Regions from separate parts of the Thermotoga sp. RQ2 genome, predicted to be linked through region 1. Evidence: predicted binding sites of a transcription regulator. Region 1 holds the regulator's gene; each other region holds the start of a gene.

Region 1 (7,273 bases):
ATTCCACTTTCTGAGCAATTTTGCGCCCACTTCGGAGTGCGGTGGAATCCCAAGCTCCTCTTCTATGTCTATGAGGTTTTTCTTCGTCTTTTGAGCAATTTTGGCTTCCGTTTCAAGTATATCGGAGAACAGTAGATCATAAACTACCTTGCCCAGATCGTGGAGGAGTCCTGCTATGAAGATCTCTTCCTTAAGGGGATAGCCCATTGTTTCTGCAACGGTTTCTGAAGCGATAGCACTCGCTATGAAATGCTCCCAGAGCTTTTCACGATCGATTCCAGAGGAACTGTTTTTGAAAACCATATCGTAAGTGAAAACACTGAGAGCGAGATTTCTCACCGTTTTGAAGCCAAGGATCATGACCGCTTCGCTCAACGTGGTTATCTTTCTTGGAACGCCATAATAGGCTGAGTTGGCCAGTTTCAACACCCTAGCACTCAAGCTTGCGTCCATCATGAGAGTGTTCGCCACTTCAGTAGAAGACGCATCCGGCTTTGAACAAACGGCGATTATCCTTTGAACAACAACATTTGGTGAAGGTAACTTGTCTATTTCTTCAATTATCTTGTCTATTATCTTCGCCGGCACGGTCTTTTGGGATCCACACAAAGAATCTGGATCCCTTACCCACCTCACTTTCCACCCATATCCTGCCGCCGTGAAGCTCCACGATCTCTTTTGTTATGGCAAGGCCGAGTCCCGTTCCAGGCACTTCGTAGGTCAACGAAGAATCTACCCTGTAAAACTGTTCGAATATCCTATCCTTTGCGTGATCCGGTATTCCTATACCGTTGTCCTCTACAATTATGAGAACACCGCCATCTTTCTCATCCAAGATCACCTTCACGTACTTATCAGGAGCATCTTTCTTTGAGTACTTCACCCCGTTGTCGAGAAGATTCAAAAGTACCTGTCTGATTCTTGTTGGATCGATGTAAGCTTCCACAGGACAGGGAACATTACTCTCAAAGAGAACATTCACGTTGTGAGATGAAGCAAATTCTTTGATCGCGTTCACCGCACTTTCTACGAGATCACAGAGATCAACTTTTTCTCTGTTTATTTGAAGGGATTTCCTTTCAAGCCTGGAAAAGTCCAGTAACTCATTCAGGAGATTTTCGAGGTGGTTGCTTTGATCTATTATCACCTCGAGGAACTCCTTGAGGGTGCTGAGATCCAGTTCCTCCAGACTGTTGTAAACTGTTTCCGCATAGGCTTTTATGGCCGTTAAAGGTGTTCTGAGCTCGTGCGAGATGTTCGCTATGAACTCCGTTTTCATCCTGTCTATTCGCTTCAGTCTTTCGAGTTCTTTTGATTCTGTCACGTTTTCAACGATCGTCAGCGCCTGAATTTCACTGCCGAGGGCAAGAGGTATCGAGGTGATGGAAAAGAATTCTTCCCCTGATATCACTTCACCCACTCTTTGTGTTCGCAAAGATATTGCCTCTTCTGACAGAGAAATGGCCTTCTTCAAAACTTCATCTGGAAAATTCTCCTCTTTGAACTTCTCATTCTGAAATTTTATTTCCCCATTCGAATAAACGAAGATCCCCTCTGGAAGACCGTTAAGAATGACGTTCACGTAGTTGTACGTTTCTTCTAACTCCCTGTACAACTTTATGTTTTCCAGAACGATCGCCGAAAGAAACGAAAGAACTTTGAAAATCTCTGTTTCTTCCATTGATGGCTGGTGATTCAGTAGCACAATTAAGCTTCCAAACATCCTATCCTGTTTCACAACAGGGACTATTCCAACATAACCGAATTCATCCTCCACAAAGACAGGGTTGGATTGTCTGATGGACCAGTCAATGAACTCTTCGAATCTTTTTATATCGATGTCTCTTCCCCAGATTTTTCTCTTGTTTTCATCGACGAGAACCACCTCTTTGATATCAACAACTTTTTTCACCAGGTTCAAGAGACCCTGAAGAATATCGTTTTCCGTTTTCGCATTGGAAAACTCCATTATCATTATTGAAAGGAGTAAAAACAGACGGTTGTTTTGTTCTTTTATTTCTTTTGTTTCCTCCAAAGAAAAGTCACCTCACAATTTCTGTTGCCGCTTTTCTCAATCGATTCATCACCGCAAATAGAATTCCCCTTTCTTCAAATCCCTCAACAATTATATACTCTTTCCCCATTTTTTCAGCCTCACGCAGAGCAGAAAAGATATTTTGGGCGATACTGTAGGGTTTTTTCAAAGATCCTACAACGATTCTGTCGTCGTACAGTTCCTTTCTCTCTTCAACACAGATGACCACATGATCCGGATACTTTTTCAATACTTCCTCCATCTTCGTCAAATCTTCTACGAGTATCAGAGGCTTTAAAGGAGCGTAGTGTCGGTATTTCATTCCCGGTGCAAGCGGTCTGCCTTCAAAATTTCCTTTTCGTACAAAATCGGGCACAACGAGTCCCGGAAAGAGCTCTTTCAGTCGTTCAACTTCCACTGGCCCTGGCCTCAGAAGAACAGGCTTTTCTTTTGTGAGGTCCACAATGGTGGACTCCAAGCCGAAGGGGGTATCCCCTGCGTCGATTATCAGCTTAACTTTGCCCATGAAGTCTTCTACGACGTGTTTCACGTTCGTAGCGCTGGGTCTTCCCGAAATATTTGCGCTTGGAGCGGCTATAGGATGACCGAAGAGTTCTATCAACTTCAGGGCCACCGGATGTGCTGGCATCCTCATGGCCACCGTTGGAAGACCAGCGGTCACCACGGGAGGTATCTTTTCGGATTTTTTTCGAAGAATAACCGTCAACGGCCCCGGCCAGAACTTTTTCAAAAAATCCAGATGAGGTTCGTAACCCTCCGCGATTTCCTCCAGCTGTTCGAAGGAATGTATATGAACAATGAGAGGATTGTCAGCGGGTCTTCCCTTCAGCTCGAAGATCTTCTTGCAGGCCTCTTCGTTGTACGCATCCGCTCCTATTCCGTAAACGGTTTCGGTGGGGAAAATGATCACTTCTCCGTTTTGAAGAAGTTCGACTGCTTCTTTCAGAACTTTCTCGTCGGGAAAGAGGGGATCCACCTTTAACACTCTGGTCACAGGTTTTCCCTCCTGATATGATACAAAATAAAGGGGCCCTTCGGAGCCCCTTCTGGTGCCGAGGGCGGGACTTGAACCCGCACGGGGTCATCCCCCAGCTGATTTTGAGTCAGCCGCGTCTGCCATTCCGCCACCTCGGCCCTCCATTATATATAGTACCAGCTCTCTCTTTCTAAAGTCAAGTTCCGAGAATCCCTCTTCCTTCTTGAATTCTTTTAAAATGTGTGCTAAACTATTATTAGCACTCAAAAGAAGGGAGTGCTAAATCATGAGAAGGCTCAACAGGAAGAACAACGAAGCCTTGAAGAAACTGAACGATCGTCAGAGAAAAGTGCTTTACTGCATCGTGAGAGAGTACATAGAAAATAAAAAACCTGTGAGCTCACAGAGAGTTCTGGAAGTGAGCAATATAGAGTTCAGCAGTGCCACTATAAGAAACGATATGAAAAAATTGGAGTACCTTGGATACATATACCAGCCCCACACATCGGCTGGGAGGATTCCAACTGACAAGGGGCTGAGATTTTACTACGAAGAGATGCTGAAGATTTCAAAGGAGACATCAGAAGCGGATCTCGCTGTGGAGACTTTCAAATCGGTGCCTCTTGCCGATCCGGAAAAAATTCTCTTCCTCGCAGGAAATCTTCTAGCCCGATTGACGCAGGGTTACGTCCTCATAGAAAGACCAAACACAAGAGATTTGAAAATACTCAGAGTGATGCTCATTCCTGTTTCGGAGGACTACCTCATCTTTTCCATACTGACAGAGTTCGGCGTTTCCAGAGTTACCCCCATCAAAACTCAGGAACGACTGAACTGGGAAGAAATCGAAAGACAGCTCAACTTCCTCCTCAGAGGCAGGACAATAGGAGAAGTGTTGATGGGTAAAATAGAAAGCCTGAAAGGAAGTGGCTTTCTCAGATTGATAGAATCTCTGATAGGTGAGACTGTCGAAAGATATCTGGATGCGGGGCTTGAAAATCTTCTAAAGGATGAAACTCTCACTCTGGAGGACATCAGAAACCTTCTCGAAGAAGTGAAAGATCAGAAATTTCTTGAGAGCTTAGTTGGAGAAGGCATAACCGTCAGGATAGGAAGGGAAATTGGCAGAAAAAATCTGGAGAAATTCGCTGTTTTTTCAGGAAGATACTTCAAAGGAGAATCTCCTATCGGTAGTGTGTACTTCTTCACGTCGAAGGTTACAAGGTACGATAGAAATCACAAAATATTTGAGTACATTTTGAACCGTCTTTCAGAGTATTTCACTTCAACTTCCAGGAGGTGAAAAGATGAGCGAAAAAGAGAAAAAGGAGCTCACACAAGAATGTGAAGAACTGAAAGAAAAATACAAAGAACTGGAAGAGTACGCAAAAAGGCTGAAAGCTGAATACGAAAACTATCGTGAGGAAGTCGCCCGTGAAAAAAGAGAATTGATAAAGAATGCGAATGAATACCTCATATCGAAACTCATTCCCGTTCTCGATGATTTCGAAAGGGCATTGAATCAGGGAGAAAAGGGAGACGCCTTCTATGAAGGCGTGAAAATGATATACAAAAAACTCCTGAACGTCTTGGAAAAAGAGGGGCTTACAAAGATCCACGTGGGAGAGAAATTCGATCCTTTTGAACACGAAGCAGTTGAAAGAGTAGAAACAGAAGACGTGGAAGAATACACTGTCCTTGAGGTAGTAGAGAGTGGTTACAAATTCCACGGGAAAGTCTTGAAACCCGCAAAAGTGAAGGTTGCAGTGAAACCACGAAAGAAGGAAGCAGAGAAGGTTGAAGAACCTTCTGATAAGAAGGAGTGATGCCTCATGAAAAAAGAAAAGAAAGACTACTACGAAATTCTCGGTGTTCCCAGAGACGCCACACAGGAAGAAATAAAAAGGGCTTACAAGAGACTCGTAAAAGAGTGGCATCCAGACCGGCATCCGGAAAACAGAAAGGAAGCCGAACAACGTTTTAAGGAAATTCAGGAGGCCTACGAGGTCCTCAGCGATCCACAGAAGAGGGCCATGTACGATCGTTTCGGGTACGTAGGAGAACAGCCCACGTATCAGGAAACAGAATCTGGTGGCTTCTTCGATGATATATTCAGAGAGTTTGAAAACATCTTCAACAGAGACATATTCGACGTTTTCTTTGGGGAAAGACCGCACCAGGAAGAAAGAAGAGAATACGCCCGAAGAGGCGAAGATATAAGGTACGAAATAGAAGTAACTCTCTCCGATTTGATCAACGGAGCGGAGATACCCGTGGAATACGAAAGGTACGAAACCTGTCCAAGGTGTGGCGGAACAGGCGTGGAACCCAATGCCGGATACATAAACTGTCCAAGTTGTGGTGGAACGGGAAGGATCAGAGAAGAACGAAGATCGTTCTTTGGTTACTTCGTCAGTGAGAGAACTTGTGAGAGATGTGGCGGCACAGGGAAGATTCCACGGGAATACTGCCACGAGTGTGGTGGAAGCGGCAGAGTTCTCAGAAAGGTCAGGAAAACGGTGAAAATACCGCCAAATGTGGAAGATGGAACCCAGCTTAGAATCACTGGCGGTGGAAATGCTGGATATTACGGCGGACCTTACGGTGATCTGATAGTCATCGTCCGCGTGAAACCAGATCCTAGATTCAAAAAATCCGGTTCAGATCTCGTGTACGATATCACGATAGACTACCTCCAGGCTATTTTGGGAACAACCGTTGAAGTTCCTCTTCCAGAAGGTGGTACGACGATGCTGAAGATTCCTCCGGGAACTCAGCCGGAAACCGTCTTCAGGTTGAAGGGAAAAGGTCTTCCAAACAGGTATGGAAGGCGCGGAGATCTCATCGTGAACGTACACGTTGAGATACCAAAGAGTCTCTCCAGAGAGGAAAGAAAAGTTCTCGAAGAACTGGCGAAAAAACGCGGAGTCACTATCGATTAGCGTTTGGGATTGACGAGTGCTTCTCTTACAACGAGCTTCACGTTATCCGGAACCGTGACTACGACGGTGAAAGGACCTCTTCGGACACTCATCCATCCCAGTCCCGCCACCGCCAGTTCTTCTCCTTCTTTCAATGTAAAGGTTTCTCTTTTCCACTTGAAATTTTCAAATTTTGTTTTAGAACACGGAGGAATCAGCAGATCTCCCAGTCTGTTTCTCATGAGCTCATCTGCTCTTTCCCTCTTCGTTTCATGGAAGGTTACTTCTTTAGAGGAGAAAAGCAGAAAGATCGGATTCTTTTCTGTTTCAAAATGAATATCGAATCGGCACAGTCCTCCCATGAAGATGGTTCTTCCATTATCTGGCTTGAAGGTTTTCCTGGAGAGTTCTTCTCTTGGCAGAACTCTCTTTTGACACTCAGGATCCAGAAGATCGAGAATTCTATCGTTTGTCATGATACCTGGGGTATCGTAGAGATACAGATTCGCTTCTTTTACCTTTCTTCTGAGAATTCCCAGAGTTGTCCCTGGAAAAGGACTTATGGTGTTCTCATGGGTGCAGATTTTGTTCAGCAGTGAAGACTTTCCAACGTTCGTTACTCCCACCACCAGTGCTTTGTCGGTCAACCGCGAAAGATACTTCACAAGCGAATTCAGACCGAAATTCTTTTCAGCGCTGACGATCCTTATATCATCTGTGTTTTTCACTTTTATCCTCTTCTTCACCCACTCTTTGATTTCCTTCACCGTAATAGCCTTTGGCAGAAGATCGATCTTGTTTATGGCGTAGACAACCCTTTTTCCTTCCAGAATTTCTACTATATCCTCCCTGTAGGTTCCTTCGAAATCGAAAATATCGATCACCCAGACCACCACATCGAATCCTCCAAGGTACGACTTCAACTGGTTTTTGAAATCCCAATCGAATTCAACTGGTTCCAGTTTGCCGTAATGTTTCATTCGGAAGCATCTCTGACAGAGTATCTCCTTTCCTTCTTCGAGCCTTCTTTCGTAGACCTCACGCGGGATGTACCCCGGTTTTTTCGGGTCATCGAACTGAATGGCTGCTCCACATCCAGGACATTTCATCGATCCTCACCTCATTTTATGTCGTCTTTCAAGCCTATTTCTTGAAGTATGATGAAGTCCTTTTCTCTCCACTTTTCTTTTACTTTGACGTTCAAGTCGAGATAAACCTTTCTTCCCACGAGAAACTCCAGTTCTTCACGGGCGAGCGTTCCAATTTTCTTTATCATGCTGCCGTTCTTTCCTATGAGAATTCCCTTCTGAGAGTCGCGTT
Region 2 (7,273 bases), 500 kb from region 1:
TCGATGTTTCTCCACCAGTTGCAGATTTGTAGAGGTATTCTCCTATCTTCATACTTTCCTTCTGGAGATCATCGAAGAGCATCTTCACTTTTGGTATGTCGTTTCTGTTTATCGCGTCTCTGAGTTCTCTGATCATGTCTTCAAGTCTGGACTTGAGATCCGCTGGTATCTTATCTCCGTGTTCTTTCAGAGTCTTTTCTACGCTGTATGCGAGATCGTCTGCTCTGTTCTTGAGTTCGATTTCTTCTTTGAGACGTTTGTCCTGTTCTTCGTATCTTTTCGCATCTTCTATCATTCTCTTTATTTCGTCTTCGGAGAGCTTGTGTCTTCCTGTGACTACCATGGACTGTTCTTTTCCAGAACCGAGATCTTTTGCGGAAACGTGGACTATTCCGTCGCTGTCTATGTCGAACGTGACCTCTATCTGAGGAACACCCCTCGGTGCCGGTGGAATTCCAACGAGTTTGAAGCTTCCAAGGAAGATGTTTTCCCTCGCAATCGGCCTTTCACCCTGATAGACTCTGATTTCTACTTCGGTCTGACCGTCTTCAACCGTTGTGAAGATCTTGCTCTTCCTCACGGGTATCTTGGTATTTCTTGGGATTATCGGTTCGAAGAGTCCGCCTTTGACTTCTATTCCGAGTGTTAGTGGTGTTACATCGACGAGAACGATATCTCTTCCCTTTGCTCCTTCGGTGCCCGCAAGTATCGCCGCCTGGATCGCCGCTCCGATAGCAACTGCTTCGTCCGGGTTGACGCTCTTGTTGGGTTCTTTTCCGAAGAACTCCTTTATGAACCTCTGCACCATTGGAACTCTGGTCATACCGCCGACGAGTATGATTTCGTCGATATCCTGTGGTGAGAGCTTTGCATCGTTCAGTGCCTGTTCGATTGGGCCTCTTGTCATTTCAACGAGATCTCTTGTGAGCGATTCGAAGAGACTTCTGGTGATTCTCATTTCAAGGTGCAGAGGCTGTCCGCTCGGAGAAACAGCGATGAACGGCAAACTCACATCGGTTTCCATCTTCGTTGAAAGCTCTATCTTGGCCTTTTCGGCAGCGTCTCTCAATCTCTGAAGCGCCTGTCTGTCTTCTCTGAGATCTATTCCGTGCTGTTTTTTGAATTCCTCTGCCATCCAGTCGATGAGTCTCTGATCGAAGTCGTCTCCACCGAGGTGGTTGTTACCAGCTGTAGCGATGACCTCGATCACACCTTCTCCTATCTCGAGTATGGAGACATCGAACGTTCCACCACCGAGGTCGTAAACCAGCACTTTCTCTTCTTTTCCAGCTTTATCGAGTCCGTAAGCGAGGGCCGCTGCGGTTGGTTCGTTGATGATCCTCAAGACCTCAAGACCTGCTATGATTCCAGCCTCTTTCGTTGCCTGTCTTTGGGCATCGTTGAAGTAAGCGGGACAGGTGATGACGGCTTTCTTTATTTCACCACCGAGGTACGCTTCCGCGTCGTTCTTCAGCTTCTTGAGAATGAACGCGCTGATCTCCTGAGGAGTGTATTCTTTATCGTCTATTCTCACTTTGTAATCAGTTCCCATTTTTCTCTTTATGGATTTTATCGTTCGTTCAGGATTGAGTATCATCTGTCTCTTGGCGGGTTCTCCTACGAGTATCTCTCCACTCTTTGTGAACGCAACCACGGATGGTGTGACCCTGCTTCCTTCAGCGTTCGGTATCACTTCAACTGTACCGTCCGGTTTCATCCAAGCTATAACAGAATTTGTCGTTCCAAGGTCTATTCCCACAACGAATTCTTTCTTTTCTGCCATTGTGCCACCTCCTCAGAACCTTTTCTCATCCATGAGAAATTATAGTGAGGCACAGAATGGGATGTCAAGGGGTCGTATGAGAATTTGTACAAACATATATTCGTCTCATAATGATGGAAATCGAATATATAATTTTTTAGAAACAATATCGTATAGCAAATGAAACTTTTGAATGATAATAACAATTCAGATCGAAAGTGAGCTATAATTTGTTCTGTCGGGGAGGGATCGAAGTGAAGATCGCGGAAATCTCTTCGAGAAGACCCATAGCCATCTTTATGCTGTTGACAGCTGTTGTCTTCCTTGGTTTCATTTCGTTTCAGCATCTCAAGCTGGATCTTCTTCCTCAGATAGAGTACCCTTACGCTGTTGTTATAACCACGTACATGGGAGCGGGCACGGAAGAAGTCGAAGAACTCGTAACCAAACCTCTTGAAGGGTACATTTCCTCAACTCCGGGTGTTAGAAGGTTCACCTCCATGTCGATGGATTCCGTTTCTTTCATCCTCGTCGAGTTCGACTGGAATGTGAAAACCTCCGAAGCCGTTGGAAGACTCTCAAGGTACGTAGATCTTGCCACTCGCGACCTGCCAGAGGGTGCGAATCCTGTGGTCGTAGAGTTCGATCCTTCCTTACTTCCCGTGTATGCTTTCTCAACGGAAGATGACTACGAAGATGTCGTGTCGAAAATCAAAAGACTGCCGGAAGTCGCCAGTGTAGAATTGATGGGAAAACCAGAAAAAATCGTCGAGGTTATACTTGATCAGGAGAAAATAAAACGGTTCGATGTCGATCCTTCGTTGATAGAGACCATCCTTTCAGGGAATCTCGTTTACCCGTTCGGCTATGTGAGCGATTCTGAAGGAAACATTTACCCCGTTTCCGTCGATGGCCGGTTTGAGAACATAGAAGATCTCAAAAACACAATCGTTGGTTTCAGGGGAGTGAAATACCAGTCCCTTCTGCAGGGTAAGGTACCGAACATACTCGTTCCCGTGAGATTGAGAAACATAGCCGAGGTTAATATAACGAACGAAAGCGTTCAGGGAGAAGTCAGGGTCAACGGAAAGAAGGCTTCTCTCATCGCTATCTACAAAAGAAGCGGTGCGAACACCGTCAAAACTGTCCGTGAAATAAAGAGGATACTGAGAGATTCCAAAATAAATTACATAGAGGCCATGAACCAGGCTTATTACACTGAAAGAGCGATCGACAATCTTCTCAAGAATCTTCTCTACGGCTTCATCGCGGCTTTCGTGGTGGTTTTGATCTTTTTGAAGGATTTCACGTCAACCATCGTCACTTCGTTTTCCATTCCGCTGTCCCTCACGATCACCTTTGTTCTTCTTTACGCCTTCGGCTTGAACCTCGACACGCTCACGCTGGGCGGTCTCATCATGGCACTGGGAATGCTGGTGGACAATTCCATAGTCGTGTTTGAGAACATATACCGCCATCGCTCCCTCGGTGATCCAATACCGGACGCTGCGAGAAAAGGTGCGGGAGAGGTGTGGCTGGCGATTCTTGCTTCCACACTCACAACCGTTTCTGTTTTTCTTCCCATAGTGTTCTTCACAGGTTTTGTAGTGAGACTGTTCAAGTATTTCGCCATTGCGTTCGTCTTCGCACTTTCTTCTTCGCTGTTCGTATCTACAGTCGTCGTTCCAGCGGGTACAAGGTGGATAAAGCCAAGAAGGGGAAAACTCACCGAAGCACTGCAAAAGCATTATCGGAAGGCATTGGAATGGTGTTTGAAGAGAAAGAAACTGGTCCTGGTGATTTCTTTTGCTCTGGTTGCAATCTCCGTGATTTACCTTCTTTCGAAACCTCTGGGTTTTCTCCCGTCTTTCCAGACGAATCTCATGGTGATAGATGTGAAACTTCCCTCTCAGTCGTCTTATGAAAAAACCACCGAAGCTGTAGAGCAAATAGAAGATTACCTGAACAAACACAGAAACGAGTACAAAATCTCTTCTTTCTACTCGGAAGTTGGAATAACGAATATCTACTCTCAAATAATGGGAAGGGGACAGAACGAAGCAAGAATAATGGTGAACCTCGGAGGAAGCAGGAGGGAATTCGCGAAAAACAGAGAGAAACTGAAGAATGCCATCTCCCAGCTGAACATTCCAGAAGCGAAAATAGAAGTTCTTGAGCAATCACAGCAGATATACGAAATTCTGGGCTATCCTGTGACGATCGAAGTGAGAGGAGATGATCTTTCTCTGATACAGGAAAAAGCAAAAGAAATCTTCGAGCGTTTAAGGGAACTGCAGGAAGTCAAAAAGATTCAGATAAGAAATTCCTTTGAAAAGGAAGTCCTTCATGTGAAAATAGACCGGAACAAAGCCCTCATGAACGGTGTGGTGACAGGCCAGGTCTTTTTGGATCTCCAGACCTACCTTCTCGGGAAGAAAATCGGAACACTGAGAACGGAAGAAGGAACACTTCCCATCGTTTTGAAAAAGGCAAAATCTTTATCTCCCGAAGACTTATCGAAGATTTCGCTTACTGGTCTCAAAGGGGATGTCTCTCTTGGTGCAGTTTCAAACATATCGAGGGAAACACTTCCTTCTATAGTGGAACACTCCGATGGAGAACGTGTTGTTTACGTGGATCTGGTGAGTATAGAAGGTTCGATCGGCGAAGTTGCAAAGAAAGTAGAAAATCTCTTAAATGAAATTGATCTTTCTGGTGTAAAAGTGGAAATCACCGGACAGAAAAGTTTCATGGACGAAGCGTTTTCGGAGCTTCAGTATGTTGTTTACATAGCGATCGCACTCGTATACATGATTCTCGCTGCGCAGTTCGAGTCTTTCACACTGCCTTTCATTATATTCTTCACCATACCCTTCGCTGTCGTTGGGGTTGCCTTCGCGGTTTTCGTGAACGGATACTCACTGAATGTACCCGTTCTTGTTGGTCTTCTCACCCTTTCGGGAACGGTTGTGAACAACGCCATCGTGATGCTGACAAGAATAGAACAGATAAGACAGGAAAAAGGTCTCTTAGAGGCCACACTTGAAGGTGCTCAGAGCAGGTTGAGACCCATCCTGATGACCACCTTCACCACGATCGTTGCGCTTCTACCAACTGCACTTAGCCACGCAGAAGGATCGGAAATAGAGTCTCCAATATCGTGGGTGGTGATCTTTGGAATGCTTATATCCATGCTGTTCACTTTGTTTGTGATCCCTGTGATCTACACTGCGATCAGAAGAAAAGTCAGAGTATAGATGAGAGCTTCTCAACTATCTTCTCACAGCTTTCTGGATCGCGCACAGCAACGAATATGGTATCGTCTCCTGCGAGAGTGCCCACTATCTCGTCTATGTCGAGTCTGTCTATAACCCGAGCGATACCGCTTGCGGTACCTGGTATCGTCTTTATGACGATGAGATTCCCTGCCCTGTCTATACTCTCAACGAAGGATTTGAAGTTTCTTTTCAGCTCTTTCCATGGATCGATCACAGGGGTTTCATCGAGAAGTTTGTACACGTAGTTTCCGCTCTCGTCCATGATCTTCACGGCACCTATCTCTTTCAGATCTCGAGCGACGGTCGGTTGAACAGCTTTTATTCCATATTTTTTCAGTTCTTCTACGATCTGGAATTGATTACTTATTTTTTTCTCATGTATAATCTTCCTTATCAGTTCCTGTCTTCTCTTCTTTGAAATTTTCAATTGAAAACACCTCCGAAGAACATTTTTGAAAGCATACAACTATATATATAGCATAAATATGAAAAATATGAACAGAAAATTCAATTTTTATGATGTTGTTATCAAAAAAGTAACGTATTGGTTTATCAAACGAAAAAAAATGATTGCTAAGATAATTGTGGGGGGGGGAATATGATCAAGAAGGTCAAGACGGGAATTCCGGGGATGGACGAAATCCTTCACGGCGGAATTCCTGAGAGAAACATCGTGCTCATCTCTGGAGGACCCGGTACCGGAAAGACGATCTTCTCTCAGCAGTTCATATGGAACGGACTTCAGATGGGGGAACCCGGCATCTATGTTGCACTCGAGGAACACCCCGTTCAGGTGAAGAAAAACATGGAAGTTTTCGGCTGGAACGTTGATCCTTTTGAGAAGGAAGGAAAGTTCGCCATAGTGGACGCGTTCACTGGTGGAATCGGTGAATATGCCGAGAAAGAAAAATACGTCGTAAAAGACATAGACGATGTCAGAGAGCTCGCCGAAGTGCTGAAGAGAGCGGTGAAGGAAACACAGGCAAAAAGAGTTGTGATCGATTCTGTAACCACTCTCTATATCACGAAACCCGCAATGGCAAGAAGTATTATCTTCCAGCTCAAGAGAATACTCTCCGGTCTTGGATGTACATCGCTCTTTGTGAGTCAGGTGTCAGTCACTGAGAAGGGATTCGGAGGTCCTGGTGTTGAACACGGAGTGGACGGTATCATCAGACTGGATCTTGATGAAATCGATGGAGAGCTCAAAAGAAGTTTGATCGTCTGGAAGATGAGAGGAACGTCTCACTCGATGAGGAGGCATCCGTTCGAAATAACCGATAAAGGAATCGTCATACATCCTTCGGAGGGGGGTGAAGAAAAATGAAACTCAACTTCAATCCCGTGACCAAAGAGGAGATTCACCAGCTCGAGATCGCTTTGCTCGTTGGTACACTTTTCAGAAAGGAAGTGCTCGAGGAGATCAGAAATTCTGCTGAGAGGCTCACCTGGGTTGACAGCCTGGCGGTGGCCGCCGGTGCCCTCGCAAGGGCAAAGGCAGGAATGACAGCTTCCGAAATAGCAGAGGAACTCGGAAGGACAGAAGCAACAATCAGAGAACACGTCAAGGGAGAAACCAAAGCCGGAAAGCTGGTGAACGAAACTTATGAACTTCTGAAGGAAGGAAAGTTGAGTGTGGAAGGATTGATAGGTGAGGGTATCAAGGTAGTCACTACTACTACTGGTAGTGACGAAAAGCTCCAGGAAGTCAAGAAAGAGCTCGAAGAAATCAAACAGAAACTTGAAAGTGTGATTCAGAAACTGTGAGGCGGGGAATCAATCCCCGTCTTTTGTGAACAGAAGAACCACTATTCCTCCTGAAAGCACAGCAAGACCCAGTGTCGAAAACATAAGAGAGTAAGACTTTTCTGCGAGCAATCCCGCCAGGAAAGGTCCGATGGTTGCTCCAAGAAATCTGGCAGAGCTCAAAAGACCAAGTGCTCTTCCCCTCTGAAGGTAGTGGAATCTTCTTCCAAGAAAATTGTTCGATCCGTTGATGAAAGCTCCAAAACTCGCTCCCAAAAAGGCATAAGCCAGCACTGGTGCCCAGTTCTCAGGTATCATCATGAGAAAGGGAACCAGTGAAGACATGAAAATGCCTAGAACACTTATGAACTTCGGATCTGTTTTTTCAACGAGTTTTCCAAAGAAAAAATGTGATGGTATCTGGATGAGTGGATTCACAGCCGTGACGAAACCTATCGTTGAAGCACTATAATGAAATCTTTCGTTT
Region 3 (7,273 bases), 350 kb from region 1:
CCTAAGCAGAGGCTCTGTCAATTCGATCCCTCCTTAGAATTTTAGCCTTGGATCGAAAGCGTCTCTGAGCGCATCGCCCAGCAGATTCCATCCCAGAACGAAGAGAACCATAGCGGTACCGGGATAAACGAGGGCGTACCAGTGCTTTCCTATCTCCATCATCCAGTCTCTCGAGTAACTGAGGATGGATCCCCAGTCGGCGTATCCCTGGGGGGCACCGAGTCCCAAGAAACTGAGCACAGCGGCCGTTATCACGAGAGATCCCATGTTCATGGAAGCCCATATCAGGACGGGGAAAATGGTATTCGGAAGAACGTGTTTCAGTATGATGAGAAAATCGGGCACACCTATTGCTTTCGCTGCCAGAACGAATTGTTCTTCCCTCACCTGAAGAATGTTTCCTCTGATGAGCCTTGCCGCTCCCATCCATCCAAACACGATCATCGCTATCATAACCTTGTCGAGACCTGTCCCGAGAACGGTTGTCAGCACAACAGCCGCTATGAGGAAAGGAATAGAGAGAAAGATATCGGTGATCCTCATGAGAACCTCATCTATCCATCCTCCAAAGTAACCTGAGATTGAACCTATGAACACTCCTATCAGGAGTCTTGCGAGTGTGACTATGAGACCTATCTTGAAAGCCGTTCTTGTGCCCCAGACGATTCCGTATAGAATATCACGGCCACCAATGACACCGAATGGATGATAATCAACACAGCGTATAGGTTCTCTGTTGGGATTCTTCGCCAGGGCATCCTCTTTCGTGGTAGGGGGTTGTGGGCTCTGATTCCAGCTCACCACGGGCATCAAGTAAGGATCGGGTAGCTTGGCTCTGGTGAGCGGGTGAATGGGAGGAGCTATAACAGGCGCGAGAATGGCTATCACCACAAAGAAGAGCACCAGAGAGAACCCTATGATGGCGGATGGATCTCTAAAAAATCTCTTCATTATTCTTTTGAATTCCTGGTTCACGTCGTTTCACCTCTCATCCAAGTCTTATTCTGGGGTCTATAAGGGCGTACAGAATATCTATTATGAGATTTCCAACAACAAGAATTGTTGAGAAAAACAACGCAGAAGCCATCACCGAAGCGTAATCGAGCTGCAGAGCTGCCTGCGCGGTGAAACTTCCCACACCCGTTCTGTTGAAGACCGTTTCCACGATCACGGTACCGGAGAAGAGACCGATGACCATACCACCGGCAACCGTGGTAACAGGAATCAAGGCGTTTCTTCTGGCGTGTTTGTTTATAACCACATCTTCGGGAAGACCCTTTGCCCTGGCGGTTCTCACGTATTCTTTGTTCAGGACTTCCAGCATGCTCGACCTGGTGATTCTCAGAAGATACGCCCACCAGAGCCACGAAAGAGTTATGATGGGACCTATGAGGTGCTTTAGCCCATCCCAGAAGATGTCCAGTCTGCCGTTCAAAAGTGCGTCTATTGTAACGAGCTTTGTGTAGCGATGAAACTCCGGAGATTTGATCACTTCTTCAGCCCACATACTCAGATTCCCAGGAGGAAGCCAGTTCAGTATGCTGTAGAAGATCATCAGAACGAGCAATCCAAAGACGAAATCAGGAAAAGACCAGCCAACCACGGCGAAGATTCTTATGAAATGATCGAGGAATTTTCCTCTGTGAACCGCAGCCTTCACACCGAGCCATATTCCAACAAATACAACAGGGAAGATGGCGTAAAGCGCAAGTTCAACGGTGTATGGGAGTCTTCTCAAAAGAGCATCTTTCACCGGTTCTTTCCCAACAAGGGACCACCCGAGATCACCTCTCAGAGTGTTTGAGAGCCATTTGACGTATCTCACAACGAAAAAGTCGTTCAAACCGTACTTTTCCTTCAGGGCATCCATTTGCTCAGTCGTTAATTTGTCCAGCATATTCGGGTTGACGTACGCTGCGAGCAATTTATCCGGCCCGAGGGACTGGATCATCGAGAAGACGATGAAAGTTACTCCTAAGAGAATCAGGGGCAAGAGCAGAAGTCTTCGTATGATGTATGCGGTCACCTGGTACACCTCCTGGTCGTAAATTGGGTATGTATCTTCATATGATTATACAACATACCCTGAACCTTCCGACATTTGGAAGAGTCTGAACAGTGGTATAATAAAGGTGGTATAATAAAGATGGATTGATAAACCAGGGGGCGAACGGGTTCGACGGGGATGGAGTCCCCTGGGAAGCGAGCTGAGGTCCCCACCTCCTCGTAAAAAAGGTGGGACAAAGAATAAGTGCCAACGAACCTGTTGCTGTTGCCGCTTAATAGATAAGCGGCCGTCCTCTCCGAAGTTGGCTGGGCTTCGGAAGAGGGCGTGAGAGATCCAGCCTACCGATTCGGGCTTCGCCTTCCGGCCTGAATCGGGAAATTTCAGGAAGGCTGTGGGAGAGGACACCCTGCCCGTGGGGGGTCCCCCCTGAAATCGAAAACACGGGCTGCGCTCGGAGAAGCCCAGGGGCCTCCATCTTCGGACGGGGGTTCGAATCCCCCCGCCTCCACCAGAAAAAGGGCGCTTCAAGCGCCTTTTTACTTTTCTTCAACCTCTTTGACTCATTGTTTACCCATTATTAACGATAATGTTGAGTTTGTGTTCGTTTTTCTTAATCAATATCCCTTGAAGAGGCTCGTAAAAAGTAGTATATTTATATTAGCAGTCGAACGATGAGAGTGCTAAAAATCTACGAAGGAGGGATGGATGATGAAAGTGATACCTCTCGGTGAAAGGCTTCTCATCAAGCCCATCAAAGAGGAAAAGAAGACTGAGGGAGGAATCGTTCTTCCAGATTCCGCAAAGGAGAAACCGATGAAGGCAGAGGTCGTAGCCGTGGGAAAGATCGATGACGAGGAAAAATTTGACATCAAAGTTGGAGACAAGGTTATTTACTCCAAATATGCGGGTACAGAAATAAAGATTGATGATGAGGATTACATCATCATCGATGTGAATGACATACTCGCGAAAATCGAAGAGTGAAGGAGGTGTGAGATATGCCGAAGATTCTGAAGTTCAATGAAGAAGCGAGAAGGGCACTCGAAAGAGGTGTGGACAAGGTTGCTAACGCGGTAAAGGTGACTCTCGGACCGAAGGGAAGGAACGTTGTTATCGAAAAATCGTGGGGTTCTCCAACAATAACCAACGACGGTGTTTCCATAGCCAAGGAGATTGAGCTCGAGGACAAATTCGAAAACCTCGGGGCTCAGCTCGTGAAAGAAGTTGCTTCCAAAACAAACGACGTTGCCGGTGATGGTACAACAACTGCTACGGTTCTCGCACAGGCTATGATCAAAGAAGGTCTCAAGAACGTTGCAGCGGGCGCCAATCCAATTCTCCTCAAGAGGGGTATAGACAAAGCCGTTGAGAAAGCCGTTGAAGAGATCAAGAAGGTCTCCAAGAAACTTTCCGGTAGGGAGGACATTGCCCACGTTGCCGCTATATCTGCGAACAGCGCCGAAATAGGAGAGCTCATCGCAGAAGCTATGGACAAGGTAGGAGAAGACGGGGTCATCACTGTGGAAGATTCCAAAACACTCGAAACCTACGTTGAATTCACCGAAGGTATGCAGTTTGACAGAGGTTACATCTCACCATACTTCGTCACGGATGCCGAGAAGATGGAGGTCGTTCTGAAGGAACCCTTCATACTCATCACTGACAGGAAACTCAGCGCTGTGAAACCTCTCATTCCGATCCTTGAAAAGGTCGCTCAGACCGGAAGACCACTTCTCGTTATAGCGGAAGACGTTGAAGGAGAAGTTCTGACAACACTTGTTCTCAACAAACTCAAGGGTACTCTCCAGTCCTGTGCCGTGAAGGCTCCTGGATTCGGTGAAAGAAGAAAAGCCATGCTTCAGGACATAGCAATTCTCACCGGAGGTCAGGTGGCAAGTGAAGAGCTCGGAATCAATCTCGAAGATCTCACCCTTGAAGATCTCGGAAGAGCCGATCTTGTGAGGGTCAAGAAAGATGAAACCATCATAATTGGAGGAAAAGGTGATCCAGAGGCTATCAAGAAGAGAATCGCTCAAATCAAAGCCCAGATAGAGGAAACCACATCTGAGTACGAAAAAGAAACTCTCCAGGAAAGGATGGCAAAACTCGCAGGAGGAGTAGCCGTCATAAAGGTTGGAGCGGCCACCGAAACAGAGCTCAAGGAAAAGAAACACAGAATTGAAGACGCACTGAGCGCTACAAGAGCAGCCGTTGAAGAAGGTATCGTTCCCGGTGGAGGAGTAACACTCCTGAGAGCAAGAAAGGCCGTTGAAAAGGTCATAGAAGAGCTCGAAGGCGACGAGAAAATAGGAGCTCAGATCGTTTACAAGGCACTCTCAGCCCCCATTAAGCAGATTGCTGAAAACGCAGGATACGACGGAGCGGTGATCATAGAGAAGATACTCTCGAATGACGATCCAGCCTATGGATTCGACGCACTCAGGGGAGAATACTGCAACATGTTTGAAAGAGGAATCATTGACCCAGCAAAGGTTACAAGGAGCGCCCTGCAGAACGCCGCGTCCATCGCTGGAATGCTCCTGACAACGGAAGTGCTCATCGTTGAAAAACCCGAGGAGAAAAAAGAAACACCGAGTATTCCTGAAGAATTCTAAATGATAACAAGGGGGCCAAAGGCCCCCTTTACTTTTTTTACTTTCTGTGGTATGATGAAAATATCAATAGTTCCTTTCAGGTATGGAAATCTGTTGCGGAATAGATCCAAGAACTCGTTTGAGTTGATTCAATACTTCCTCAGAGGTCTTAAAAAAAGAAGGGGCGTTTGCCCCTTCTTTTGGTTTCATCAAACGCTGAACTTTTCTTCGAAAATTTTCGTTGTTTCCTCGTCTATATTGCATATGCGGATTTCTTCCAGAGCGGTATCCGGATGTTGATCGATGAAATCTTTTATTGCCTTTGAAAAGATTCCCACCGCTCTTTCTTTCGGAAATCCGAAGATTCCTGTGCTGATGGCAGGCATTGAGATGCTTTTCAATTTCAGTTCGTGAGCTCGAAGGAGTGCGTTGTAAACTGCTTTGTAGAGGAGTTCGTCCTCTCCATGACTGCCTCCTCTCCAAACGGGTCCCACAGCGTGAATCATGTATTTTGCCTTCAGCTTTCCAGCGCCGGTTACCACCGCTTCGCCTGTCGGAATTCTTCCACGCTCCTGAACGATCCTGTCGCTTTCCTCCTGAATAACGCTTCCACCTGCTCTCACGATCGCTCCCGCTACTCCTCCTCCGTGTTTCAGATATTCGTTCGCCGCGTTCACTATGGCGTCCGCTTCTTCTCTTGTGATGTCTCCCTTTACGATTCTGATCTTTTTCCCTTTGTATTCCAGTTCTTTTCTCACTTCGGCCATACTTTCACCCCCGTACTTCTCGGGCCAAAGACGTTTGAGCCTTTCAAAGAGTTCTTCCTCAAAACCTACTCTTTTTGGCTGGAAGATGACCTCACCTTTCAACTTTTCTGGAAGATAGTTCGTTTTCACAAAGCCGCCGAAATCATGAGGATAAAGATACCCTTCCCCGTATCCACGCTTTTTCATTTCTTCGGTGACGGGATTTCTCAAAAAAAGCGGTACGTCCTCCACAAGAAGTTCCTGGGCCTTTTTCATTGCAAGATAAACAGAATTGCTCTTGGGAGCGAGGGAAAGGTAGATGGCACACTCTACAAGGTTCATCAAGCATTCGGGAAGTCCCACGTGTTCGACAGCGATGGAGGTCGAAACGGCGATATGTAGAGCGTTTGGGTCGGCGAGTCCAACGTCTTCGCTGGCGAATATGATCATTCTTCGTGCTATGAATCGCGGGTCTTCTCCCATCTCTATCATCTTGACGAGGTAGTAAACGGCGGCGTTTGGATCGCTACCCCTCATACTCTTTATAAAGGCTGAAGCGAAATCGTAGTGTGATTCCTTCGTGTACCCGCTCACATTTCCCAGCAGAGTTTCCAGATCTTCAAGAGTTGCCCTCTTGTTTTTGAACGCCTGGTGGACGATCTCCAGGGTGTTCAAGAGTTTCCTGGCGTCTCCTTCGGAATACCTTACTATGGCTTTCTCTACCGTTTCTTCCAGATCGATGTTGAGAACCTCTGTTGCTTTTTTCAAGATCTTCATCAGGTCCTCGTCAGAGAGTTTTTTGAAGTAAAGAATCCTGCATCTTGAGAGAAGTGCGGGTACGATGGCAAAACTTGGGTTTTCAGTTGTTGTCGCAACCAGTACGATGTCTCCTCGTTCAACATGGGAAACCAAGACCATCTGCTGGTTTTTGTTCAGGCGGTGTATTTCATCGAGAAAAAGAAGCAGTTTTTTTCCGTATTTTCTCAGCTGTTCTCCTCTTTTGAGAACGTTCTTTATTTCAGAAACCCCGTGAACGGTGGAGCTCAGATAAACTACCTCGCCGTTGAAATACCTTTTCAGCAGTGAAAAAACCGAGGTCTTACCAGACCCCGGTGGTCCATAAAGGATGGAGGAGAACATGTTGCCTGTTTTTAAAGTTCGCCGGAGAATCCCTTTATCGCCGAATATATGATCCTGACCGACGAAATCCTCGAAATCTTTCGGCCTGAGCAGTTCATTCAAGGGTTTTTCTGAAATACTCAACGGTGAGCTTCAATCCCTCCTCAAGGGAAACTTTGGGTTCCCAGCCGAGTTTTTCCTTCGCCTTCGTGTAATCGAGAATGCTCTTTCTCACGTCGCCCTTACGCGGTGGTTTATAGACGGGCTCTTTATCGTAGCCAGTGATCTCTTTCAGCAGTTTGAAGAGCTGGTTCACGGTCGTGCCCCTTCCCGTTCCTATGTTGAAGACTTCGTTGTCGCCTTTCTCCATGGCGAGAAGATTCGCTCTGACTACGTCATCAACGTAAACGTAGTCTCTGACGTACTCTCCATCACCGAATATGTGAACTTCCTCTCCCCTGAGCATCCTTTCAGTGAAGATGGCCACCACGCCCGCTTCACCGTACGGATCCTGTCTTGGCCCGTAAACGTTGGCGTATCTGAGGACTGTGTACTTCAGCCCGTACTCTCTTGCGAAGAATTCCAGGTACATCTCGATGCTGTACTTCGCAATACCGTAAGGTGATATCGGATGAGGTGTCTCCGTCTCTGGTGTTGGAAAGACCTTCACATTCTCTCCGTATATAGCCCCACCGGTGGATGAAAAAATGAATTTTTTAACACCGTGCTTGATGGATTTTTCAAGAAGCACAAGAGATCCAATGATGTTCGTTTCCGCGTCTCTGACAGGTTCCCTAACGGAGATG

Evidence for each region. The regulator HrcA, encoded in region 1, represses chaperone genes, less so after heat shock. The targets are predictions, from matches to a motif close to ATTAGCACTCNNANNNTNNGAGTGCTAAT.
Region 2: the regulator HrcA is predicted to act here: its motif matches at 1,935-1,963, upstream of dnaK (molecular chaperone DnaK).
Region 3: the regulator HrcA is predicted to act here: its motif matches at 2,665-2,693, upstream of groES (co-chaperone GroES).

What each region holds. Positions count from the first base shown of each region.
Region 1 is NC_010483.1:65,293-72,565, forward strand. It holds gene TRQ2_RS00365 (HDOD domain-containing protein) at 1-588, opposite strand, end outside; gene TRQ2_RS00370 (cell wall metabolism sensor histidine kinase WalK) at 557-2,035, opposite strand; gene TRQ2_RS00375 (L-threonylcarbamoyladenylate synthase) at 2,043-3,050, opposite strand; tRNA gene TRQ2_RS00380 (tRNA-Leu) at 3,104-3,190, opposite strand; gene hrcA (heat-inducible transcriptional repressor HrcA) at 3,319-4,335, shown strand; gene TRQ2_RS00390 (nucleotide exchange factor GrpE) at 4,340-4,858, shown strand; gene dnaJ (molecular chaperone DnaJ) at 4,865-5,974, shown strand; gene yqeH (ribosome biogenesis GTPase YqeH) at 5,971-7,062, opposite strand; gene era (GTPase Era) at 7,074-7,273, opposite strand, start outside.
Region 2 is NC_010483.1:561,521-568,793, forward strand. It holds gene dnaK (molecular chaperone DnaK) at 1-1,783, opposite strand, end outside; gene TRQ2_RS02865 (efflux RND transporter permease subunit) at 2,017-5,019, shown strand; gene argR (arginine repressor) at 5,009-5,467, opposite strand; gene TRQ2_RS02875 (KaiC domain-containing protein) at 5,639-6,367, shown strand; gene TRQ2_RS02880 (transcriptional regulator) at 6,364-6,807, shown strand; gene TRQ2_RS02885 (MFS transporter) at 6,817-7,273, opposite strand, start outside.
Region 3 is NC_010483.1:416,753-424,025, reverse strand. It holds gene TRQ2_RS02205 (ABC transporter ATP-binding protein) at 1-21, opposite strand, end outside; gene TRQ2_RS02200 (ABC transporter permease) at 34-975, opposite strand; gene TRQ2_RS02195 (ABC transporter permease) at 989-2,026, opposite strand; RNA gene ssrA (transfer-messenger RNA) at 2,163-2,519, shown strand; gene groES (co-chaperone GroES) at 2,717-2,992, shown strand; gene groL (chaperonin GroEL) at 3,007-4,623, shown strand; gene TRQ2_RS02180 (AAA family ATPase) at 4,812-6,611, opposite strand; gene TRQ2_RS02175 (SDR family oxidoreductase) at 6,583-7,273, opposite strand, start outside.